One region of the Acidovorax sp. GW823-FHT05D11 genome, then DNA from elsewhere that is predicted to be linked to it. Evidence: predicted binding sites of a transcription regulator. Region 1 holds the regulator's gene; the other holds the start of a gene.
The links. The regulator FNR, encoded in region 1, switches genes on or off when oxygen is low (the NO sensors DNR and NnrR bind a similar motif). The targets are predictions, from matches to a motif close to TTGATNNNNATCAA.

Region 2: clpB (ATP-dependent chaperone ClpB) is a predicted target of FNR. The motif match lies at 2,760-2,773, and genes of this name have one in related genera.

Annotation. Positions count from the first base shown of each region.
Region 1 is NZ_CM179502.1:2,053,630-2,060,687, forward strand. It holds gene ccoG (cytochrome c oxidase accessory protein CcoG) at 39-1,484, shown strand; gene AC3RCE_RS09425 (FixH family protein) at 1,557-1,838, shown strand; gene AC3RCE_RS09430 (hypothetical protein) at 1,890-2,183, shown strand; gene fnr (fumarate/nitrate reduction transcriptional regulator Fnr) at 2,249-2,971, opposite strand; gene hemN (oxygen-independent coproporphyrinogen III oxidase) at 3,158-4,540, shown strand; gene AC3RCE_RS09445 (sulfite exporter TauE/SafE family protein) at 4,546-5,304, shown strand; gene AC3RCE_RS09450 (cyclic di-GMP phosphodiesterase) at 5,515-6,813, shown strand; gene AC3RCE_RS09455 (sensor domain-containing protein) at 6,810-7,058, shown strand, end outside.
Region 2 is NZ_CM179502.1:3,917,197-3,924,254, forward strand. It holds gene AC3RCE_RS18040 (hypothetical protein) at 1-2, opposite strand, end outside; gene clpB (ATP-dependent chaperone ClpB) at 78-2,684, opposite strand; gene AC3RCE_RS18050 (IPTL-CTERM sorting domain-containing protein) at 2,844-6,092, opposite strand; gene AC3RCE_RS18055 (molybdenum cofactor biosynthesis protein MoaE) at 6,276-6,752, opposite strand; gene AC3RCE_RS18060 (hypothetical protein) at 6,810-7,040, opposite strand.

The DNA of each region.
Region 1 (7,058 bases):
TTGCTGAAGACACACCAAGCCAATAGGTCGACACCACCATGAAGCCACCCAGCGGGCCAGCCCGCAAGGTCATTCCGATTGCACCGGTTGCATCCGATGCCTCGTCCGAGGGCGAGATCGTCTCCTTGTACGAAGCGCAGAAGAAGATTTACCCGCGCTCCATCAGTGGCCTGTTCGCACGCTGGCGCTGGGGCATGGTGTTTCTCACGCAGCTGGTCTTTTACGGCCTTCCCTGGTTCGAGTGGGGGCAGCGCCAGATGGTGCTGTTCGACCTGGGGGCACGGCGGTTCTATATTTTCGGGCTGGTGCTCTATCCGCAGGACTTCATCTATCTCACGGGCCTGCTCATCATCTCGGCGCTGTCGCTTTTCCTGTTCACGGCCGTGGCGGGGCGGCTGTGGTGCGGTTTCGCCTGTCCCCAGACGGTCTACACCGAAATGTTCATGTGGATCGAGCACAAGATCGAAGGCGATCGCAGTGCCCGGTTGCGGCTGGACAACGGGCCCTGGAGCTTCGAGAAGATCCGCAAGAAGTTTCTCAAACAGGTGGTATGGATCACCGTGGCGCTGTGGACGGGGTTCACGTTCGTGGGCTATTTCGTGCCCATTCGTGAGCTCGGCGCGGAACTGCTGGCGCTGCAGGGCAACTGGCAGATATTCTGGGTGCTGTTCTACGGCTTTGCCACGTATGGCAATGCGGGCTACATGCGCGAGCAGGTGTGCAAGTACATGTGCCCCTACGCGCGCTTTCAGAGCGCGATGTTCGACCGGGACACCCTGATCGTGAGCTATGACGTGGAACGCGGCGAGCCGCGCGGCCCGCGCAACAAGACGATCGACCACAAGGCCAAGGGCCTGGGTGACTGCATTGACTGCACCCTGTGCGTGCAGGTGTGTCCCGTGGGCATCGATATCCGCAAGGGCCTGCAGTACGAGTGCATTGGCTGCGGACTGTGCGTGGATGCGTGCAACACGGTGATGGACAAGATGCACTACCCCCGGGGGCTGATCCGCTTTTCCACGCAGAACGGCGTGGCGCAGCGCTGGAGCCAGTCGCAGATCCTGCGGCGCGTCCTGCGGCCTCGCGTGCTGATCTACACCGCCGTGCTGGTGGCACTGTGCGTGGGCATGATGGCCAGCCTGGTCACCCGCACGCCGCTCAAGGTGGATGTGGTGCGCGACCGCGCGGCCCTGTCGCGCATCGTGGCGGGCGGCAAGCTGGAGAATATCTACCGCCTGCAGATCATGAACGCCACCGAAGGCCCCCAGCGCTACCGCATCGGCGCCCGCGGCCTGGACGGGCTGGAGGTGGCCTCTGAAGCCGAGGTGGACATTGGCCCCGCGGAGTCCCGGTGGGTGGCCGTGCGCCTGCAGATACCGTATGGCTCCGCGCCCCCGGGCTCCCATGCCGTGCAGTTCGATGTGCAGGCGGTGGGCGCTGCGGCCCATGTGACCGAGAAGTCCGTATTCCTGGTGCCCCGATGAGGCGACGTGCACCCCGGTGCACGGCCCCGGGGACGTTGTATGACCGAGAAGATTTTTGAGGAGCAAGCACCCATGCCATCCAATCCAGCCATCGGCTCCGCCCCCGCCACCGCTGCGCCCTGGTGGAAATTCGGCCACGTCTGGCTGATCATCGCCGGCCCTGCCATCGTCATCGTGGCGGGCTTTGTCACGCTGTGGCTGGCGATTTCGCGGCCAGACCCCGTGGTCGCCGAGGACTACTACCGCCAGGGCATCGAAATCAACAAGACGCTGGAGGCTCCGGAGAAGAGCCTGGCCCCGGCTATGAAGGGCCGCAACCACGCGGCGACACCGGTTCAGGACCAGCCACGCTGAAACCCCTGGCCGAGCAGCGGGTCTGCGCGGCCTTACCAGGAGACAACCCCGATGTGGACGCAACGCCTGATGTGGATTGCATGGCCCGCCTTTCTGATGGCGGGCGCGATGGAGATGCTGGTTTTTGCGATGGTGGACCCGCAGGACCTGCATTGGTTCGGGCAGCCGCTGGCCCTGTCGCGCCAGGGCGTCTACACGCTCGCGTTCTTTGCGTTCTGGGCCATCACCATGGCCTCCAGCGCGTTGACCACGCTGCTGGCAATGTCGCCCTTTGAACTCAACCGCTGCCCCGTGCCCGAAGGCGAGCGCCCTGATGATTGCCGAAAGACATCATCCTGCCCTTGAACAGCGCACCGGCCGGGCTCCGGTGGCAAGGCGTTGCCGGGACGGGCGGACCTGGCTCGCCTTGCTCAGTGGCAGGCGGACTGGTTGTTCACGATGCGCTTGAGCGCGTCGGTCTCGAGGATGCGGACATGGCGCTGCTTGACTTCGACAATGCCTTCTTCCACAAACTTGGAGAAGGTGCGGCTCACGGTCTCGAGCTTGAGGCCCAGGTAGCTGCCGATCTCCTCGCGCGTCATGCGCAGCACCAGCTCGGACTGCGAGAATCCGCGGGCGTGCAGGCGCTGCACCAGATTGAGCAGGAACGCTGCCAGGCGCTCCTCGGCACGCATGCTGCCCAGCAGCAGCATCACGCCGTGTTCGCGCACGATCTCGCGGCTCATGATCTTGTGCACGTGGTGCTGCAGCGCGGTGACCTCGCGGGACAGTTCCTCGATGCGGTCAAACGGCATGACGCAGACCTCGGCGTCTTCCAGGGCCACCGCATCGCAGGTGTGGTGGTCATTCACGATGCCGTCCAGGCCGATGATCTCGCCCGCCATCTGGAACCCCGTGACTTGGTCGCGTCCGTCCTCGGTGGCCACGCAGGTCTTGAAAAAGCCGGTGCGGATGGCATAAAGCGAGGTGAACGACTCACCATTGCGAAACAGCGTGCCGCCGCGCTTCACCTTGCGGCGAACTGCAACGACCTCGTCGATGCGGTGCAGTTGCTCTTCGCTCAGGCCCACCGGCATGCACAGCTCGCGCAGGTTGCAATTGGAACAGGCGACTTTGATGGTGAGCGGGTTCATAGGCACAGGGCGGAGTTAGGTTTCGAGCATACCGCCCGATGGCCGAAGAGGGAGTCTCTTGGAGGGCGGGCAGGCGACTGACATGCATCAAATTGTCGCTGTTCCGGCCACTCCATCACTTGATTCATGTCAAGGACATGGGGAGCAGCTTACGGCACAGTCAAGGTGTACGCAAGGATTCGCCCCATGACCGCTGTTTCGCCTGACCTGCTGCGCCGTTTTGACGTACCAGGCCCCCGCTATACCTCCTATCCGACGGCCGACCGGTTTGTGGAAGCCTTCGGCCAGGAGGACTACGCCCTCGCCCTCGAGCAGCGCCGCATGGGCACCCTGACCAAGGCGCTGCCCTTGTCCCTGTATGTGCACATCCCCTTTTGCGAGTCGCTGTGCTACTACTGCGCCTGCAACAAGATCATCACCAAGCACCACGACCGGGCTGAAGTCTATCTGCGCTATCTCAGCCGCGAGATCGATCTGCACACGGCGCACTGCGGCACGGGCCAGGTGGTGAGCCAGCTGCACCTGGGCGGCGGCACTCCCACCTTCCTGTCGGACGATGGCTTGCGGGAACTCATGGCGATGCTCCAGCGCAGCTTCACCCTGGCGCCGGGCGGGGAGTACTCGATCGAGGTGGACCCCCGTACCGTCAATGCCGACCGGCTTGCCGTGCTCGCGGAGCTTGGATTCAACCGGCTGAGTTTTGGCGTGCAGGATTTTGACCCCGAGGTCCAGAAGGCGGTGCACCGCATCCAGCCCGCCGAACAGGTGTTTTCGCTGGTGGAATCCGCGCGCTCGCTCGGCTTCGAATCGATCAATGTGGACCTGATCTACGGGTTGCCGCGCCAGACGCCGGAGTCGTTCGACCGTACGCTGGCGCAGGTGGTTCAGTTGCGGCCTGATCGCATTGCGCTGTATGCCTATGCCCACCTGCCGGAGCGGTTCAAGCCCCAGCGCCGCATCCTCTCCGCCGAACTGCCCGCAGCCTCCGGCAAGGTGTCGATGCTCTCCCGTTCGCTCGACGCGTTCATGGGCGCCGGCTATGTGTATGTGGGGATGGACCACTTCGCGCTGCCGGAGGACTCGCTGGCCGTCGCCAAGCGGCAGGGCCGCCTGCACCGTAACTTCCAGGGCTACAGCACCCAGCCCGACTGCGACCTGATCGGCCTGGGCGTGTCGGCCATTGGCAGGGTCGGCGCCACCTACAGCCAGAACGCCAAGACCCTGGATGAGTACTACGACCTGCTGAACCAGGGGCGTCTGCCCGTGGTGCGTGGCTTGGCCCTGACGCGGGACGACCTCGTGCGCCGCGCCGTCATCATGTCCTTGATGTGCCAGGGAGAACTGCTGTTCGAGCCCATGGAACAGGCCTGGCTTCTCGATTTTCGGCACTATTTCTCCGCCGAACTGGCGCAACTCGACACCATGGCCGAGCAGGGGCTGGTCAAGGTGAGGCCCGACGGTGTCGAGGTCACGGCCATGGGCTGGTTCTTCGTGCGCGGCATCGCCATGGTTTTCGACCGATATCTGCAGGCAGACCGCAACCGCGCGCGTTTTTCACGCATCATCTGAATCCCATGCTTGCAACGGTTGCCTCGACTGCCTTGTTGATGGGGCTCGTTGGCGGGTCCCATTGCCTGGCCATGTGCTCGGCACCTTGTGGCGCCGTGGTGGGGCAGGGGAGCGCGGGCTGCGCATCCGCCCCGGGCGCCGGGGCGCCGGCGGAGGGGGCTCCCCCGAAGGTGCAGGCGGTGCGGTGGGCACCGCGCGGTGGCGTGGCCCGGCGGGCCGTGGCCTTTCATGCGGGCCGCCTGACGGGATATGCGCTGGCGGGCGGGCTGGCCGCCCTGGCCATGGACAGCCTGGCGTGGCTCACTCAGCAGACCATGGCACTGCGCCCGGCGTGGACCTTGATGCACGTCGCGGTGATGGCGTGGGGGCTGATGCTGATGGTCCAGGCGCGGCAGCCGCTCTGGGTGGAGCAGGCGGGCCGTGGCGTGTGGGAGCGCGTGAGGCCTCTGGTCCGTGCACCGGGGGGCATTCTTGCCGCGGGGTTTCTCTGGGCGCTGATGCCCTGTGGCTTGCTGTATTCGGCGCTGCTGGTGGCTGCCTTGAGCGGAGGGCCCCTGGAGGGCGCATTGTCCATGGCGCTTTTTGGCATTGGCAGCGGCGTCTGGCTGGTCGGCGGGCCCTGGGCCTGGACGCGGTTGCGGGCCCGGCTCAACACCGTGCGCGCGGACTGGGGGACGCGCGCCGCCGGTGGCCTGCTCTGCGCGGTGGCAAGCTGGGCACTGTGGATGGACCTCGTCTACAAACCCTCGCTGTGGTGCCGCTAGCGTGCATTCGCGCCGCGGCGGCCTGAGGGCGCGGCGGTCTCGGTAACCCACATCCCCATGAGGGGGATTGCCCCGCCCCGCGCCTTCGGGCAGGCAAGTGTTGCCGTGCCGCCGCGGCGCGGGTGGGCTCCTTCGACAAGGCCTTCGAACTGGCGATAATCTGTGTAACTATTGGTGGCATTCACGTCTCCATGTTTCGCGCGCCCCGAAGTGAACTCCTCCATCCTCATCGATATCAGCCAACTGCGCGTCGGCATGTACATCCAGCTCGATGTGGGCTGGATGCACCATCCGTTCCCGGTGAGCAGTTTCCGGGTGGCATCGGCGGACCAGATCGCGACGTTGCGGGAACTGGGGCTCACCGAGGTGCGATACGTCCCCAAGAAAAGCGATCCGGAGCAAAGAGAGCTGGTTCCGGCCGCCTGGAGCGTGCCGGAGATGACGGTGCCCTCGGCCCAGGGACCGGATGCCCCCGGCGCCACGGCCACCGTGGACCCGGAGGCGCAGCGCCGGCGCGAATTGCTGGAGGCGCAGAACCGCACCTTGGCGGCCTGCAACCAGCGGTTCGGAGAGGCCACCCGGCAGTACCAGGCACTCGAACGCGTTGCGTCCGAGCACCCGGACCAGGCCCGCACCAAGGGCGATGCGCTGGTGGCTGGCTGCGTGTCGGAACTCCTCGAGAACGGTGACTCCGTCATCCGGTTGCTGTCGGAGGGCGTTGGCGAGCGCAATGCCCTGCACCCCATCAACGTGATGGTGATCTCCCTGCTGCTGGGCCGTGCCCTGGGCATGAAGAGCTCCGAGCTGCATGATCTCGGCATCGCGGCCCTGATCCATGACCTGGGCAAGCTCAAGCTGCCGCCGAACCTGCGCCAGCCCACACCCTCGATGATCCCCATGGAGCGAACGCGCTACGAGTCCCACGTGGGCGAGTCCGTGGCATTCGCCACGCGCATGGGGCTGCCCGAAGCGGTGCTGACGGCCATTGCGCGGCATCACGAAATGGCCGACGGCAGCGGGTTCCCCCTGCGGCTGTCGGGGCCTGACCTGGGACGGGCGGGGCAGGTGCTGGCGCTGGTCAACCGGTACGACCGCATGTGCAACCCGGCCAACGGCGTGGATGCGCTCACGCCCCACGAGGCGTTGTCCGTCATCTTCGCGCAGCTCAAGGCGCGCTTCGATTCCGTGGTTCTGGGGGCATTCATCCGCATGATGGGGGTGTACCCGCCGGGCTCCATTGTCCAGTTGGTCAATGACCGCTATGCGATCGTTGCCTCGGTCAACTCGTCGCGGCCCCTGCGGCCCAAGGTCATCGTGCACGATTCCCGTGTGCCCAAGGACGAAGCACCGATCCTGGACCTGGAAACGGTGCCCGAGCTGGGCATCCGGCGCAGCCTCAAGCCCGCGCAGCTGCCGCGCGATGCGCTGGGCTATCTCTCTCCCCGTCAGCGCATCTGTTACTTTTTCGAGCGTGCGGTCAGTCCCGGCAATGAAGAGGCAGGTTCGTGAGGGTTTCGCAATCCCACGGCTGGCTTGACGCGCTGCAGGAAGCCGTCTGGCTTGTCGATGAGGCCAGCCTGCTCATCCTGCACGCGAATGCCGCCGCGCAGCGGCTGGTAGGGACCCCCGTGTCCGCCATGGTCGGTGCATCGGTGCTTGGCCTGGCCACCACGCCGCAGGACCAGGCGTTCTGGGGGGAGCCGGCCGAGGTGGTGGCGGGCGGCATCCATTCCCACACCCGTCTTCTGCGTGCG
Region 2 (7,058 bases), 1.9 Mb from region 1:
AAACGACACCTCTCCTTCACAACTTGGGGTCGGGATTGCAGCCCTGGCCAGCGCCGCAATCCCTTTCCCGGCCCACATCACTCCTGCGGGGCCACGCCGAACTGGAACACACCCGGCTCCAGCACGGGGTTCACGGTGACCGGAATCACGCTCTTGGGCGGGAAACGCCCTTCCAGCAACAACTTGGACAGCGGGTTCTCGATGCGCTGCTGGATCGCCCGCTTGAGCGGCCGCGCGCCGAACACCGGGTCGAACCCCACCTTGGCCAATTCTGCCAAGGCCGCATCCGACACCTGCAATTCCAAATCCATCTTGGCCAGCCGGGATTGCAGCAGCTGCAGCTGGATCCTGGCGATCGAGGCGATGTGCTGCGCGTCCAGCGCGTGGAACACCACGGTCTCGTCGATGCGGTTGAGGAACTCGGGCCGGAAGTGGTTCTTGAGCTCGCCCCACACCGCTTCCTTGATGTCCTCGGAGTCCTGTCCGACCATGGCCTGGATCAGGTGCGAGCCGATGTTGCTCGTCATCACGATCACCGTGTTCTTGAAGTCCACGGTGCGGCCCTGGCCGTCGGTCAGGCGGCCGTCGTCCAGCACCTGCAGCAGCACGTTGAACACATCCGGGTGGGCTTTCTCCACCTCGTCGAGCAGCAGCACGCTGTAGGGCTTGCGGCGCACGGCCTCCGTGAGGTAGCCACCCTCCTCGTAGCCCACGTAGCCGGGCGGCGCGCCGATCAGGCGGGCCACCGAGTGCTTTTCCATGAACTCGCTCATGTCGATGCGCACCAGGTGGTCCTCGCTGTCGAACAGGAAGCCCGCCAGCGCCTTGCACAGCTCGGTCTTGCCCACGCCCGTGGGGCCCAGGAACAGGAACGAGCCCGTGGGGCGGTTGGGGTCACTCAGGCCCGAGCGCGAACGGCGGATGGCGTTGGCCACGGCGGCGATCGCCTCCTCCTGGCCCACCACGCGTTCATGCAGCTTGGCCTCCATCAGCAGGAGCTTGTCCTTTTCGCCCTGCATCATCTTGGCCACCGGAATGCCCGTGGCGCGGCTCACCACCTCGGCAATTTCTTCGGCACCCACCTGTGTGCGCAGCAGGCGGCGGGTGGCTGGGGCGCCGTCCTTGCCATCCTCCTGCGCCTGCGCTTCCTTCAGCTGCTTTTCCAGGTCGGGCAGCTTGCCGTACTGCAGCTCGGCCACCTTGTTGAAGTCGCCCTTGCGGGTGAATTCCTCGATCTGGAACTTGAGCTTGTCGATGGCTTCGCGCACGTGCGCGCTGCCCTGCGCCTGGGCCTTTTCGGACTGCCAGATCTCGTCGTAGTCGGCGATTTCCTTTTGCAGCTTGGCGATCTCTTCCTCGATGAGCGCAAAGCGCTTTTGCGAGGATTCGTCCTTTTCGCGGCGCACGGCCTCGCGCTCGATCTGCAGCTGGATCAGGCGGCGGTCGAGCTTGTCCATCACCTCGGGCTTGGAGTCCATCTCGATCTTGATCTTGGACGCGGCCTCGTCGATGAGGTCAATCGCCTTGTCGGGCAGGAAGCGGTCGGTGATGTAGCGGTTGGACAGCTCGGCCGCGGCCACGATGGCCGGATCGGTGATGTCCACACCGTGGTGCACCTCGTACTTCTCCTGCAGGCCGCGCAGGATGGCGATGGTCGCCTCCACGGTGGGTTCGCCCACGAGGATCTTCTGGAAGCGCCGCTCCAGCGCGGCGTCCTTCTCGATGTACTTGCGGTACTCGTCGAGCGTGGTCGCACCCACGCAGTGCAGCTCGCCGCGCGCAAGCGCTGGCTTGAGCATGTTGCCCGCGTCCATCGCGCCCTCGGCCTTGCCCGCGCCCACCATGGTGTGCAGCTCGTCGATGAAGACTATTGTTTGCCCCTCGTCCTTGGCCAGTTCGTTCAGCACGGTCTTCAGGCGCTCCTCGAACTCGCCGCGGAACTTGGCGCCCGCGAGCAGCGCCGCCATGTCCAGCGACAGCACGCGCTTGTTCTTGAGCGACTCGGGCACCTCGCCGGCCACGATGCGCTGGGCCAGGCCTTCGACGATGGCCGTCTTGCCCACGCCGGGCTCGCCGATGAGCACCGGGTTGTTCTTGGTGCGGCGCTGCAGCACCTGGATGGCGCGGCGGATCTCGTCGTCGCGGCCGATCACGGGGTCGAGCTTGCCGATGCGCGCGCGCTCGGTCAGGTCGATGCAGTACTTGGCCAGGGCGCCGCGCTGGCCCTCGGCCTCGGCACTGTCCATCTTCTGGCCGCCGCGCACGGCATCGATGGCGGCTTCCAGGCTCTTGCGCGTCAGGCCGTTGTCCTTGGCGATCTTGGCGGCCTCGCCCTTGCTGTCGATCACGGCCAGCAGGAACAGCTCGCTGGCGATGAACTGGTCGCCGCGCTTGATGGCCTCCTTCTCGGTGGCCTGCAGCACGCGGCCGAGCTCCGGGCCGCCCTGCACCTGCTCGTTGCCCTGCACCTGGGGCAGGCGCTTGACGGCGGCCTCGGCCGCAGCCAGCAGGCCGGGCACATTGGCGCCCGCACGCTGCAGCAGCGCCTTGGGGCCGTCGTCCTGCTTGAGCATGGCCACGAGCATGTGCACGGGCTCGATGTAGGCGTGGTCATTGCCCAGGGCGATGCTCTGGGCATCGCTCAGGGCTTCCTGGAACTTGGTGGTGAATTTGTCGAGACGCATGGTGGATGTCCTCCGAATTGCAGAGCACTTGAGGCGGGGTATGCCTGATTTCAAGACACTGCCCCCGCCCACCGATTGACCTGCGTCAGCGAATCATCCAGCCGATGGCTTCCCCATTAGCTACCATTTTTATAGCCGCCAGCGCTTTACCATCAAGCGCTAGCGGCTGATTTCTCTCGAAACTCCGGACCAGGTACCGGCCCAGTGGGCCCGCAGGGCCGTGCGCCGGCCGCCCCGCAAGGCCAGCAACCCCAGAAGGGCAGCCAGCCCACCCAGGCCCCCGGCCGACAGCGTGGGGATCGCCACCGGGCCAGGCGCCAGCAGCACGGGGACGACAGGGTCGTTGATGGTGCCATCCTGCGCGCCAAAGCTGTCGTCCCCCCAGCCACCGTCCGTCACATCGTAGGTCACGGTGTTGCCGCTGATCTGCAGGTTCACGGGGTCGTAGTATCGGCTGGAGGAAGGGCTGTCGGGTGTGGGCCCGTACTTCTTCACGGTGAAGCCCGTGAGGTCTGGAAAGGTCACCGCCACACGCACCGTCTCACCCGGCTGGCAATGGATGAGCCGCAGGCGGAACGCCCCGTGCGGCAAGGTGGCGCCGGGGTACGGCGCCGGCGCCGCCACCGGGCCGGTGCCCGCCAGGTCCAGCTGGCAGCCCGTGCTGCCATCCACCACGCCCACGTTGACGGGCCCCGATCCGGTGTTCGTGGGTGTGGGCAGGGTTTCAAAACGCGCCTGCACGGTGCAGGCGGCCGTCACCGCTGCCGTGGTGTAGGTGCTACCGGCCAGGCTGCCGCCACAGCCCGCCACGGACGCGATGCGGTAACCCGCGCCGGGCGTGACGGTGAAGGCCTGCGTCTGTCCCTGCGCCACGTCGACCGTGCCGGCCGGGCCGATGCTGCCACCCGAGCCCGCCAGGGCCGTGACCGCGTGCCGGACCGTCTGGTCGCGGACCACGGTGATGGTGTACGTCCGGCGGGCCACGCCGTTCTGCGCGAGCACCTCCACCTGGATCACATTGGTACCCGGCACCAGGGCCAGGGGCGGCGTCGCGGAGCCGCTGGCCACGGGCGTGCCGTTCACGGTGATGGAGGCCCCGGCATCGGCGGCGACGGGCGTCAGGGAAAGCGCGGTCACCGCATGCGGCACGCCAGCCGCATACGCCGCCACCTGCGGCTGGAACGCGGGGCTGAGGACACCCTGCGACAGCGCCAGGGACGCCAATGCGGCATCGGCCGACGGGGAGGCATTCATCAGCACCGTGATGCCCGCGATACCGTTGGCAATGGCGACGTCCGGCCTGCCGTCGCCATTGAAATCGGCCACCGCCATCTGCTCGGCCGTGCCTCCGGTGAACCGCGCGACAGGCAGGCCCAGCGCGCCCACCCCGGCCTGCCCGCGCAGGATGGCGATCCCACCCGACGCGTCGGCGCCCACCACGTCGGGCAGCCCGTCGCCATCGAAATCCGCGGCCGCGAGCGCCTTGGCCGCGAGCCCTGCGCCGTACTGTCCCACCACGCCCAGCGCCTGCCCGGGCGCCGCGGCCAGGGACGCGATCTGCGTGCCGGCGGCCGTGAACACCCCCGCCCGCCCCGCGACGCCCCACCCCGCGACCGCGCCCAGCGGGCCGGCCGAGACAGGCAGGTAGACCGGCTCCAGCGGCTGCGAAGCGGCGGACAGCGAAGTGCCCACGGTGCCCGCCGAGGTCGCGGCCACCAGGTCGGTGCGCCCATCCTGGTTGACATCGACCGGCGCGAAGCCCCGCACGCCCTGCCACACCGTCATGTCCAGCATGTCGACGGCGCCTTGGGGCGTGACGCCCACCCATCGGATGGCTTCGAGCGAGCTGGTCGTCTCCAGCGCCCACACGGCGGCATGGGCAGGGTAGCCCGGCCCGCGAAATGTCCCGGTGACGATCGACCTGGGCGACAGCCCGGTAAAGAAACCCTGGCCCGCCAGGGAGAAGTCGCCCGCCCCCCGGCCCAGATAGACCATGACGCTCCGGTCGGTTTCGCTGACCACCGCCAGGTCCGTGTGGCCATCCCCGTCGAGGTCGCCAGCGGCCAGCGCGCGCACCTGCGCCCCGGTATCGAGCCGCGTGGACAACACGAAGCCGCCCTGGCCATCGCCCCGCAGGATCCAGACGCTGGATTCATCCGCGTAGGCGACGGCCAGGTCGATCCGCCCGTCCTCGTTGAAGTCGGCCACCGCCACCGCGCGCGCGTCCCGCTCGGGGATGCCGTAGCTGCGTGCGGCGGCAAAGTGGCCCGCGCCGTCTCCCAGCAACCGGACCATTCGCCCGCCCCACCCGTTGGCCACGGCAATGTCCGGGTGGCCGTCGCCGTTGAAATCGGCCACCGCCAGGGTGCTTTCGTCATCACCCACCGAGTACTCCTGGCCTCCTGCGTTGAAGCCGAACCCGCCACCGGCGAGGCCGGGCCACACCACAACGGTGCCGCTGGAGCGCGCGAGCACCAGGTCCGCCCGTCCATCGCCCGTGGCATCCACGATGGCAGCGCTCGAGAACCATCCGGGGGAGCCCACGCCGCGGCGTGAAAAGTTTCCCGTGCCGTCCCCGGTCAGGAGGATCGGGCTGGCCGAGGTGTTCTGCACCAGCGCCAGGATGTCCAGGTGGCCGTCTCCGTTGGCATCGCCGACGGCCACGAAAGGCACGTACTCATCGCCCGTCAGGCGCTGGGCCGCCGCGAAGCCGCCCGCGCCGTCTCCCCGCAGCCAGAAGACGCCATCGCCCGAGCCCACCACGATGTCGGCATGCCCGTCTTCATTCCAGTCGCCCGAGACGATGCGTGTCGTCGACACGCCCATGCCGATCTCCGTGCGGGGACGCCCATCCAGCCGGCCTGTCCCGTCGCCCCACAGCACCGAAACCCCCTTGGCCGCGCCCGAGAAGACCGCAACGGCCACGTCCAGCCGCCCGTCGCCATCGAAGTCCGCCACCGCCAGGCCATAAGGATTGGGGCCGGCGCCGAAGGCGGTTGCTGCAGACAGCCCGCCATGGCCGTCGCCCAGGCGGACCGTGACGGTGCCTTCGTTGAAGCTGGCCACCGCGATGTCCAGATGCCCATCCCCATTGAAGTCGGCCGCCACCAGGCCGTAAGGGGCCGCGCCCACGCCGAACGAACCCGCGGCCGAAAAGCCCGCAGCGCCGCCGGTATTGAGCAGGATCCTGACGGTGTTGTCTTGCCGGTCCACCACGGCAAGGTCCGGCTGGCCGTCTTCATTGAAGTCGCCGCGCGCCGTCTCGCCGAGCAGCCCCCCCAGGGAAAGGCTGCTGGCGGCGACAAAGGCCACGTCGGCCCGGGCCGGACCCGAAAGCGCCAGCATGAGCCCCACGGCCGCCAGGCACCATCGGCACGCGCGTGAAAATGCCCGCGCTTGAAGTTCCATGACACATTCCTCCCTGTCAGCCCTCGCCGGGCAGAAGAAAGGTGCCAGCGGGACAGCAGGCGATTCTCAAAAGGGGACCAGCGCCGCACAAGTCCAAAGATTGCATCGATCTGCAAAACCGCCGGCCTGGCGCGCGGCTGCAGCGCCGGCAGCAGGGGCATTCCGGCCGGCCGGCGGGTGCGTTCAGGCGTTGGTGGCCACGATGCCCCAGCGCGCCAGCGCAGCGTCGTCGCTCACCCGCGCGTCCACCCAGCGCGCGCCCTGGGCGGTTTCTTCCTTCTTCCAGAACGGGGCCTGGGTCTTGAGGTAGTCCATGAGGAACTCGCAGGCCTGAAAGCTCTGGCCCCGGTGGGCGCTGGTCACGGCCACCAGCACGATCTGGTCCAGCGGTTGCAGCAGCCCCACGCGGTGGATCACGCGGGCGCCAAAGATGTCGAAACGCCGGAACGCCTCGTCCACCATGGCCTCGATGGATTTTTCGGTCATGCCGGGGTAGTGTTCCAGCTCCATGGAGGACACCTGGTCGCCTTCGTTGCGGTCGCGCACCGTGCCCACAAAGCTGCACACCGCGCCCACGCCCTTGTTCTCGCGGCGCAGGGCGGCGATTTCGGTGGACAGGTCAAAGTCCTCGGTCTGGATGGAAACGCGGGGCAAGGTCATGGCAGAAGCTCTCTACAGGGCGAATGGCGGCAAGGCGGAATGGCGCGGCGTGGCCGCTTACGGCGAACGGTGCAGCCGTGGCGCGGCCAGCAAGGCACGCTCTTCTTCCACCACCTTGTTCAGCTGCGCCAGCGCGGGCGAAGGGGGCAGCTGGGCCAGCAGGGTCTGCAGCCGGGTGACGTCGCCGACGGTGGGTGCCACCTTGATCTGCGCGATGGCGGCGGGCAGGTTGCCGCCGCGGACCAGCGCCAGCACCTTGGAGGGCCATTCACTTTTGTTGCGTGCCATAGATTGGTAAAAAGGTTT